Linked DNA regions of Peribacillus sp. FSL E2-0218. The protein of the gene in region 1 interacts with the protein of each later gene in a pairwise test. Links are inferred from orthologs where the notes say so. Each region holds a gene or a part of one and is shown on either strand. Other genes may lie near its edges.

Region 1 (5,135 bases):
CTTAGCGTTTTTTTCTTCTAATAACATATGAATCACGAGCAGTCCGACTCCAATTGAAAGCGAAGCATCGGCAACATTAAATACCGGAAAACTGTAGCTAAAAATATAGGTATGAACGAAATCCACTACTTCCTGGCGAGCGATGCGATCGATGAAGTTACCGATTGCCCCGCCTAGCATGAGACCAAGGGCCACTCCAAGCAAACGGCTTTGCTTTGCCATTTTCTGAATATAATAGACAAGTCCAATAATGACAGCGATGGTGATGATGTAGAAAAACCACATTTGTCCTTGTAGAATTCCCCATGCTGCCCCACGATTACGATGCGAGGTAATATATAGAAGGTTTTCAATAATTTCAATGCTTTCTCCGTACTCCATTTTTTTCACAATCATCCATTTTGTCAGCTGATCGAGAGCAATGACCAAAAGGGCAATTAAATAATAAAACACATTTTTTCCCCCAAACTAATCAAATCTTCACTTTTGAATTGTAGCATAAACTAGAAATAATGACTAATCCGAAAAGTATAAAACCATGACAATATCGCTTTATGGGATGTGCCTTATTTGCATGATCATAATTGAATTGTTTTAAAAATCCAGACTTTGCAAATAGAGAACGACTAATTCGAAGATAAGGCATGGAGTTTGGCTACAGTTTTGAAGTTTATCCTTAGACTGTTCCAAGCCAATGCTGGCGCTCCCTTATCCAGAGGGCGGTTCGTGAGCTTCTTCGGCTTTTAGCCTGTGGGGTCTCACGCAGACGCGTATCTCCTTGGCGGCAGTCTCGCACATCCGCTCCAATTTTACCTTTATTTTTCCTTAGATAGATGCCCATTGCCTATTCATTCAGCTCGACTGAGACCGTAACACCTGGAAAGACACATGAAAATCCATCCTTGGCTCCATTTGTTGAACAGGAGATTAAACATGTCGGAATACCCAGGCCACAGATGCAACATATAAAACAGCCGCGATAGCAAGCTACCTATTAAATTAAACAAAGTGATTGTACCGGCTTTACCCTATACACGTTCTCGATCAAAAGAAGGGTTCTTTCGCACACATGACTATCTAAAATGGGCTTACCTGCTTCAAAACCTATCTAACATTAAAAAGGCTTCGAAATGTAATCATTTCGAAGCCTTTTTGTATACAAGCTGACCGGACCCTTCATAGAGAGTCCCGCCGCATGCCTTCTGGAATCATTGATTCACATAATGCTCTTTCACTACTGTTGCACAACGCGGGCATAGTGTCGGATGTTCCTCCACTTGACCCACTTGTTTGGAAACATTCCAGCAACGCTCACATGTTTCACCTTCGGCTTTTGTCACCGCGATCGCCATATCCTCTAGTTTAACCGCTTCTGATGGTGCACTTGACACATCTCCAGCAAGTTCGAATTCGGATACGATGAATAACTGTTCAAAGCTCTCCTTGATGCTATCAAGCAGATTTTTCGTTTCTTCATTCACGTAAACCTTCACTTTTGCGTTCAGCGATTTACCGATGATTTTCTGATTGCGAGCCTCTTCTAATGCTTTCAGTACGTTGTCACGCACGTTCATGAAAGCCGTCCATTTTTCTTCGATGGCTTGTGCATCATCAACGTGAATTTCTTCAGGCATCCATGTCAATTGGACACTTTCTTCCGTTACACCAGGAATGAACGCCCATACTTCATCAGCCGTATGCGAAAGGATTGGCGACACCAATTTCGTCAAGCTTACCAATGATTCGTATAGCACCGTTTGAATGGCCATACGCTCTTTACCATTTGGTGCTTCACAATATAAAATGTCTTTCGCATAATCAAGATAAAACGAACTCAAATCCTGTGTACAGAAATTATTGACCATATTATAAATGGTCGCAAACTCATAATTTTCATAACTTAATTTGGACTGAGTGATCAGCTTATTCAATTTGACCAGCATGTAACGGTCCACTTCAGGCAGTTCATCGATTGCCACTTTATCGGTTTCCGGATTGAATCCATCCAAATTCCCCAGTAGGAAGCGGAATGTATTGCGGATTTTACGATACACTTCCGAGACTTGTTTAAGGATAGGATCTGAAACCCTGACATCTGATTGGTAATCGACAGAAGCGACCCAAAGGCGTAATATATCTGCACCAAGCTGGTTCATGACCTTGGATGGCAGGACGACGTTCCCAATCGATTTACTCATTTTGCGGCCTTCTCCATCCAAAGCGAATCCATGGCTCAGCACGCCTTTATAGGGTGCTTTTCCTGTTACGGCAACACTTGTTGAAAGTGAAGAGTTAAACCAGCCGCGATATTGATCCGAACCTTCTAAATAAAGATCGGCAGGACGCTGCAAGTCTTCCCTTTCTTCAAGAACAGCTTGATGAGATGAGCCGGAATCGAACCATACGTCCATGATATCCGTTTCTTTCGTGAAGATGCCATTTGGGCTGCCTTCATGAGTGAAGCCTTCCGGAAGTAACTCTTTTGCTTCCCGTTCGAACCAGATGTTTGAACCGTGTTCACGGAAAAGGTTTGAAATATGATTGATCGTTTCATCGGTAATGATCGGCTCGCCATTTTCTGCATAAAGGACAGGAATCGGTACACCCCATGCACGTTGACGGGAGATACACCAATCTCCGCGGTCACGGACCATATTGAATAGCCGCGTTTCCCCCCAAGCGGGAACCCATTTCGTTTCTTCGATGGCCTCCAAAAGCTCACTGCGGAAGTCTTTGATTGATGCGAACCATTGTGCAGTTGCCCGGAAAATCGTCGGTTTCTTCGTCCGCCAATCATGTGGATAAGAGTGAGTGATGAACGTCAAGTTTAATAACGCGCCAGCTTCGGTTAATTTTTCTGTAATCGGTTTATTTGCTTGATCATAGAATAATCCAGCGAATTCACCGGCCTCTTCTGTCATGACCCCTTTCTCATCCACGGGGCAAAGGACATCCAAGCCGTATTTTTGTCCGATGATAAAATCATCTTCACCATGTCCTGGAGCCGTATGGACACAGCCCGTGCCAGCTTCCGTCGTAACATGTTCACCCAGCATCACTAAAGATTCGCGATCATAAAGAGGATGTTTGGCACCTGCCCGGTCCAATTCGCTCCCTTTTACCGTTTTCACAACGGTTGGGTTATCCCAGCCAAGCGTTTCGGTCACGGACTCAAGAAGAGCTTCAGCAATTAAGAACTTTTCATTTTCGACTGCCACTACGACGTAATTTAATTGCGGGTGCAACGAGATACCAAGGTTAGCAGGAATCGTCCAAGGAGTTGTCGTCCAAATGATGATTTTAACTCCTTCTTCAATTACTCCTTTGCCATCCGTTACTTCAAAAGCAACATAGATTGACGCAGAACGTTTATCTTGGTATTCAATTTCAGCTTCCGCAAGTGCTGATTCACTGGAAGGTGACCAATAAACAGGTTTTTTCCCTTTATAAATATAGCCTTTTTTCGCCATATCGCCGAAGACCTTGATTTGCTGGGCTTCATATTCAGGCTTTAATGTGATGTAAGGGTTATCCCAATCCCCGCGAACCCCAATTCTCTTAAACTGTTCACGTTGATTGTCGATCTGAACATAAGCATACTCTTCACAAAGCTTCCTGAATTCGGCTACACTCATTTCTTTCCGCTTAACACCTTTTTTAGTCAAGGCCGTTTCGATCGGAAGGCCGTGCGTATCCCAACCAGGAACATACGGTGCTTGAAAACCGCTCATTGATTTAAAGCGGACAATGAAATCTTTTAAAACCTTGTTCATCGCGTGACCCATATGGATATCACCGTTAGCGTATGGCGGTCCGTCATGTAAAATGAATAAAGGGCGTCCTGCCGTTTGTTCCTGCACCTTTTTATAAATATTCATTTCTTTCCATTTCTCTTGAATCTCCGGCTCTCGTTTTGGTAAATTTCCACGCATTGGAAATTCCGTTTTTGGCATCAATAAGGTATCTTTGTATTCCATCGTTACATCCTCCATCCGTCTTTACACAATTTCATTGGCACCCAAAACTCCTCCAGGCAAAATAAAAAGCCTTCTCATCCCTAAAAAAGGGACGAGAAAGCTTTGCTTCCCGCGGTACCACCCTGGCTAGAAAGATTCACAAAGTGAATCCAACCTCTCGAGCATTCGTAACGTGAATGAAACGCTTCGTTTACTTGCTGCAAAAGCAGGTTCAACTCAGAACTCGAGGGTGATCTTCAATATCTTCGCTTATTCCAGGCTCTCACCATCCCCGGTCGCTATTAATAAGCATGTGAAGAATTTACTTTCCCTGTCATCGTCTAAAGTAATCATGAATTGTATTGTTAAAAAATTATATGCGAAAAAAGTGTTGAAAGTCAAGGAATCGTTTAAATTTCCTCTTCCACTCTCTCATTTAATTCTATTTCAGTCGCATCCACTTCGTAATCAAGAAGGTGGTCCCAATCATCATTGTCCAGCAAATCCAACTGTGCACCGACAAGCATTTTGAAACGGGTCCGGAATACTTTGGATTGTTTTTTCAAGTCTTCGATGTCCATCGCGATTTTCCTAGCCTTCACAAGTGACTCATTGACGATCCGATCGGCATTTTTCTCTGCTTCCTTAATGATCAGCTTCGCTTCTTTTTGGGCGTTGCGCCTTAATTCCTCAGCTGCTTCTTGTGCGACAATAATCGACTTATTAAGTGTACCCTCGATTGTCGTAAAATGTCCCAAACGATCATAAGTCTCGTTCAGTTTATCTTCAAGTTCTTTTTTCTCCCTCAATATCAGTTCATAATCTTTAATGACCTGGTCGAGAAACTCATTAACTTCATCTTCATCATACCCTCGAAATACTTTATTAAATTCCTTATTATGTATATCTATCGGGGTTAAGGGCATTACGGCACCTCCAGAACGGTTTCTACTCTAGTATATTAAAACTCTATATTCGACAATAAATGTCCAAATCCTGCTTAATCTTGAATTATTTTTGCCTGCCTAACGAGATTCTCCACTTATCCTTCTTGGTTTTTCCATCTATCGACAGTATCTTGCACCTGCCAAACCCCCTGATGGATAACGTATCCCCCTCGCGGCATTCTTCAGAAACATTTTCCGTTTGCTTGAAATTGACCTTCACTTTACCTGACGT
Region 2 (3,926 bases), 3.5 Mb from region 1 along the record:
TATTCACTCCTTATCATTTATCTGAATTTACCTTATAAATAAAAACAACAATATCAATTGTGATCAATGATTCACAACTCACTGGCCACTTTCCGTATAATAACATGAATTTTCAGACAATGTAAGATGTATTTATATACTAATAAAATAAAAACGCTTACAATTGTATGATTTTCGTAGGGTTTTATCCAAGTAATATCATGATTTGTATTATTCTAGTATATGTTCTATGTGTATTTTTTCACTTTAAGCTCCATCTTTCATATCAAAACAGGTAATAATTGATCTAATATTCAGATTGTTCGTTGCGATTTTTAGGTATATCATGAAAGAATCACCCAAAGGCAGATCGTTTCAATCATTCATTTATACTATCAGATGTCCCAATTACCGATAAGGAGAGCGAAATCAATGACAACTTCACTAACAGTCGATCATGAAGAATTACAGGCAGCAAAAGAATATGTAAGGCACGTATACGCACAGGTTAAGGAGCGTAATCCACATGAAAGTGAATTCCATCAAGCGGTCAAAGAAATATTCCTTTCACTTGTCCCCGTATTTGCAAAACACCCCATATATATGAAAAATGGAATATTACAAAGATTGGTCGAACCCGAAAGAATGATCAACTTCCGCGTTTCCTGGGTCGATGACCTAGGCAATGTCCAAGTCAATCGTGGTTTTCGTGTTCAATTCAACAGTGCAATCGGTCCATTCAAAGGCGGTCTGCGCTTCCACCCCACAGTCAATTCAAGTATCATAAAGTTCCTTGGTTTCGAGCAAATCTTTAAAAACTCTCTTACAGGCCAGCCGATTGGAGGAGGAAAAGGCGGGTCGGACTTCGATCCGAAAGGCAAATCAGATTCGGAAATCATGCGCTTTTGCCAAAGCTTCATGTCGGAACTCGGTCGCTATATCGGGCCGGACACAGACATACCAGCTGGAGATATCGGGGTCGGCGCCAGGGAAATCGGTTATCTTTTTGGTCAATATAAAAAGATGCAAGGCAGCTACCATGCTGGAGTTTTAACCGGAAAAGGATTAAGCTACGGCGGAAGCTTGGCCCGTACCGAAGCGACTGGTTATGGGACGGTTTACTTCGTCGAGGAGATGCTTAAGGACAAAGGCTTACAATTCCATGGCAGCACGGTTGTCGTTTCCGGATCTGGAAATGTCTCCATTTATGCAATGGAAAAAGCTGCACAACTGGGAGCTAAGGTTGTTGCTTGCAGTGATTCCAATGGCTACATCTATGATGAAAATGGCCTGGACCTTGATACGATTAGACATTTAAAAGAAGTGGGCCGAAAAAGGTTGAGTGAGTATGTCCATGCACATCCGGAAGCTGAATACAATGAAGGCAGCTACGGCATTTGGTCCGTACCTTGTGATATCGCCCTTCCTTGTGCCACACAAAATGAAATGGATGAAGAAGCGGCAAAATTATTGATCAAAAATAATGTGAAAGCAGTCGGTGAAGGTGCCAACATGCCTTCAACGCTTGAGGCAATTGATGTATTCCTTAATAATGGCATTCTTTTTGGGCCTGCAAAAGCGGCAAATGCAGGCGGAGTAGCTGTGTCTGCCCTTGAAATGGCTCAAAACAGTGCCAGGATGCCTTGGACGTTTGAAGAAGTCGATACAAAATTATACGGCATCATGAAAAACATCTATAAAAACAGTATAGAAGCCGCAGAAGAATACGGTGAGCCTGGTAACTTGGTTGTGGGTGCCAATATTGCTGGATTCCTTAAAGTGGCGGATGCCATGCTTACTCAAGGGATACTCTAGCTTTAAGCTAAATCATGAAGCGGTCCTACACATGGGCCGCTTTACTTTTGCAATATAATGTCCGTCTTTTCACCGCGCCCGCTCATTCTCCCCACATAGGAATGTACATTCAAATCATATAGCCCTTATGAAATTACTAAGCGTTAGTAAGTCCAGCGGCATCTGAAAGACACGTATGCAGCGTTTCCGAGACGCAGAAAACCTCTCAAAAATAGAGTGCCGGATTAGCTCCGGCACTCTCAAAATTTGTTTTTTTATTTTTTCGTGACTAATTTCAGCGGTACGGAAATGGTCTCGTCCACTTTGTCGCCTTTCAAGATCTTTTCCGCTGCATTAACCGCCTCTTCGCCGATAAGGGCAGGTTGCTGGGCAATTGTCGCTTGTAGTTCACCGTTCTCGACTGCCTTCAATGCATCATCATTGCCATCGAAGCCAACCACGATGATATCTTTGCCTGCTGCCTTGATCGCTTCAATGGCACCTAATGCCATTTCATCATTATGAGCGAATACCGCTTGGATATCTTTATTGCCTTGCAGGATATTTTCCATTACGTTAAGGCCTTTTGTCCGGTCGAATTCTGCCGTCTGGCTTGTCACGACATCCAATTGCTTGTCCGCAAGATTATGGAAGCCTTTTCCGCGTTCGCGAGTTGCTGACGCTCCTGATACACCTTCAAGCTCCACTACCTTTGCTTTTTCGCCAAGCTCTTTGACTAGGTATTCCGCGGCCATTTCCCCACCAGCGACATTATCGGAGGCGATGAATGTTTTGATATCGCCTTCATCGGATGAGCGGTCTATCGTAATGACAGGAATGCCAGCTTCATTTGCAGATTGAACGGCTGAAGATATTGCCGCTGAGTCTGTTGGATTTACAAGAAGGACATCCACCTTTTGCAGGATTAAATCTTCAATTCCGCTGATTTGTTTAGCCGTATCATCCTGGGCATCAACAACAGTGACTTTCATGCCTTTTTCTTTTGCCTCTTTTTCAACCCCATCTTTTAATGAAACGAAGAACGGATTGTTTAAAGTTGAAATGCTGACACCGATCTTCAATCCTTTTACAGAGTCTTTCTTTTCTTTTTTATCATCTTTCAGACCCGAATCCATTGAGCATGCAGCCAAGACCATTAATGATAGGATCATGATGATCGATACGATTTTTTTCATAAATTACACCCCTGCTTATGATTTTTTACGGTCAAGTAAGACCGCGATTAATATAACTGCACCTTTTACCACTTGCTGGTAGAAAGAGGATACACCAAGTAAATTCATTCCGTTATTCAAGGTACCGATGATCAGGACCCCCACGAGCGTGCCGAACAATCGGCCTTTACCGCCTGATAGGCTTGTCCCGCCGAGCACCACGGCTGCGATGGCATCCATTTCATAGGATTGCCCCGCCGTTGGCTGTGCCGAATTCAGACGCGAGGTCAAGATCGCACCGGCAATGGCGGCCATCGTACCTGCCAGCCCATATATGGCCACCTTCACGCGATCGACTTTGATCCCGGAAATACGGGAAGCCTTTTCATTTCCGCCAATGGCATAAGTTTTGCGGCCAAATGATGTTTTGTGAAGCAGGAACCATAGGATGAAAAACGCGATGATCATCACGACCGCCGGTACCGGCAAGCCTAGGAAGTACCCTCTCCCAAGCATTTGGAACGCGACCGAGTCACCAATACCCGTGATCGGCTTCCCGTCCGTATAGACGAGCGTCAGGCCTCGGAAAATTGTCATCGTAGCCAATGTAACGATGAAAGGAGCCATTTTACCTTTTGATACGAGAATTCCATTGATTACACCCATAATTGCACCAAGTAATATACCTACCAATATGGCAAGGATCGGGTCCATTCCCGAGACCATCATGCCAGCCATAAGCGCGCTGGACAGTGCCAGAATGGAACCGACGGACAAGTCGATGCCGCCTGTCAGTATGATGAAGGTCATCCCGAATGCAATAAGTGCATTGATGGAGGTTTGACGCAATAGATTCAAAATATTGTTCGGTTCCATGAATGATGGATTTAATACGGTTATTACGATAAATAATAGAACCAAGGCGAGTAACGGCCCGAATTTTTGCCAGATCCCGCTTTTTCCTGTAGCCTCAAGTTT

The links. The genes of interacting proteins can lie anywhere in the genome.
Region 2: the proteins of ileS (region 1) and rbsB interact in binary tests that used the Escherichia coli proteins (3 or more experiments, as listed by UniProt). The link is inferred for Peribacillus sp. FSL E2-0218 from one-to-one orthologs.

Annotation. Positions count from the first base shown.
Region 1 is NZ_CP150304.1:1,632,876-1,638,010, reverse strand. What follows is about bases 1,009-4,319. They hold ileS (isoleucine--tRNA ligase), read right to left. Parts: upstream 3,978-4,319; coding sequence 1,209-3,977; downstream 1,009-1,208. Outside these bases: lspA (signal peptidase II), read right to left, coding at 1-453; MHI53_RS07895 (DivIVA domain-containing protein), read right to left, coding at 4,367-4,882; MHI53_RS07890 (RNA-binding protein), read right to left, coding at 4,968-5,135. UniProt on the Escherichia coli protein: Catalyzes the attachment of isoleucine to tRNA(Ile). As IleRS can inadvertently accommodate and process structurally similar amino acids such as valine, to avoid such errors it has two additional distinct tRNA(Ile)-dependent editing activities.
Region 2 is NZ_CP150304.1:5,119,071-5,122,996, forward strand. The notes cover bases 1,010-3,926. They hold rbsB (ribose ABC transporter substrate-binding protein RbsB), read right to left. Parts: upstream 2,970-3,926; coding sequence 2,049-2,969; downstream 1,010-2,048. Other genes in these bases: gdhA (NADP-specific glutamate dehydrogenase), read left to right, coding at 1,010-1,794; rbsC (ribose ABC transporter permease), read right to left, coding at 2,985-3,926. In the rest of the region: more of gdhA, read left to right, coding at 412-1,009. UniProt on the Escherichia coli protein: Part of the ABC transporter complex RbsABC involved in ribose import. Binds ribose. Also serves as the primary chemoreceptor for chemotaxis.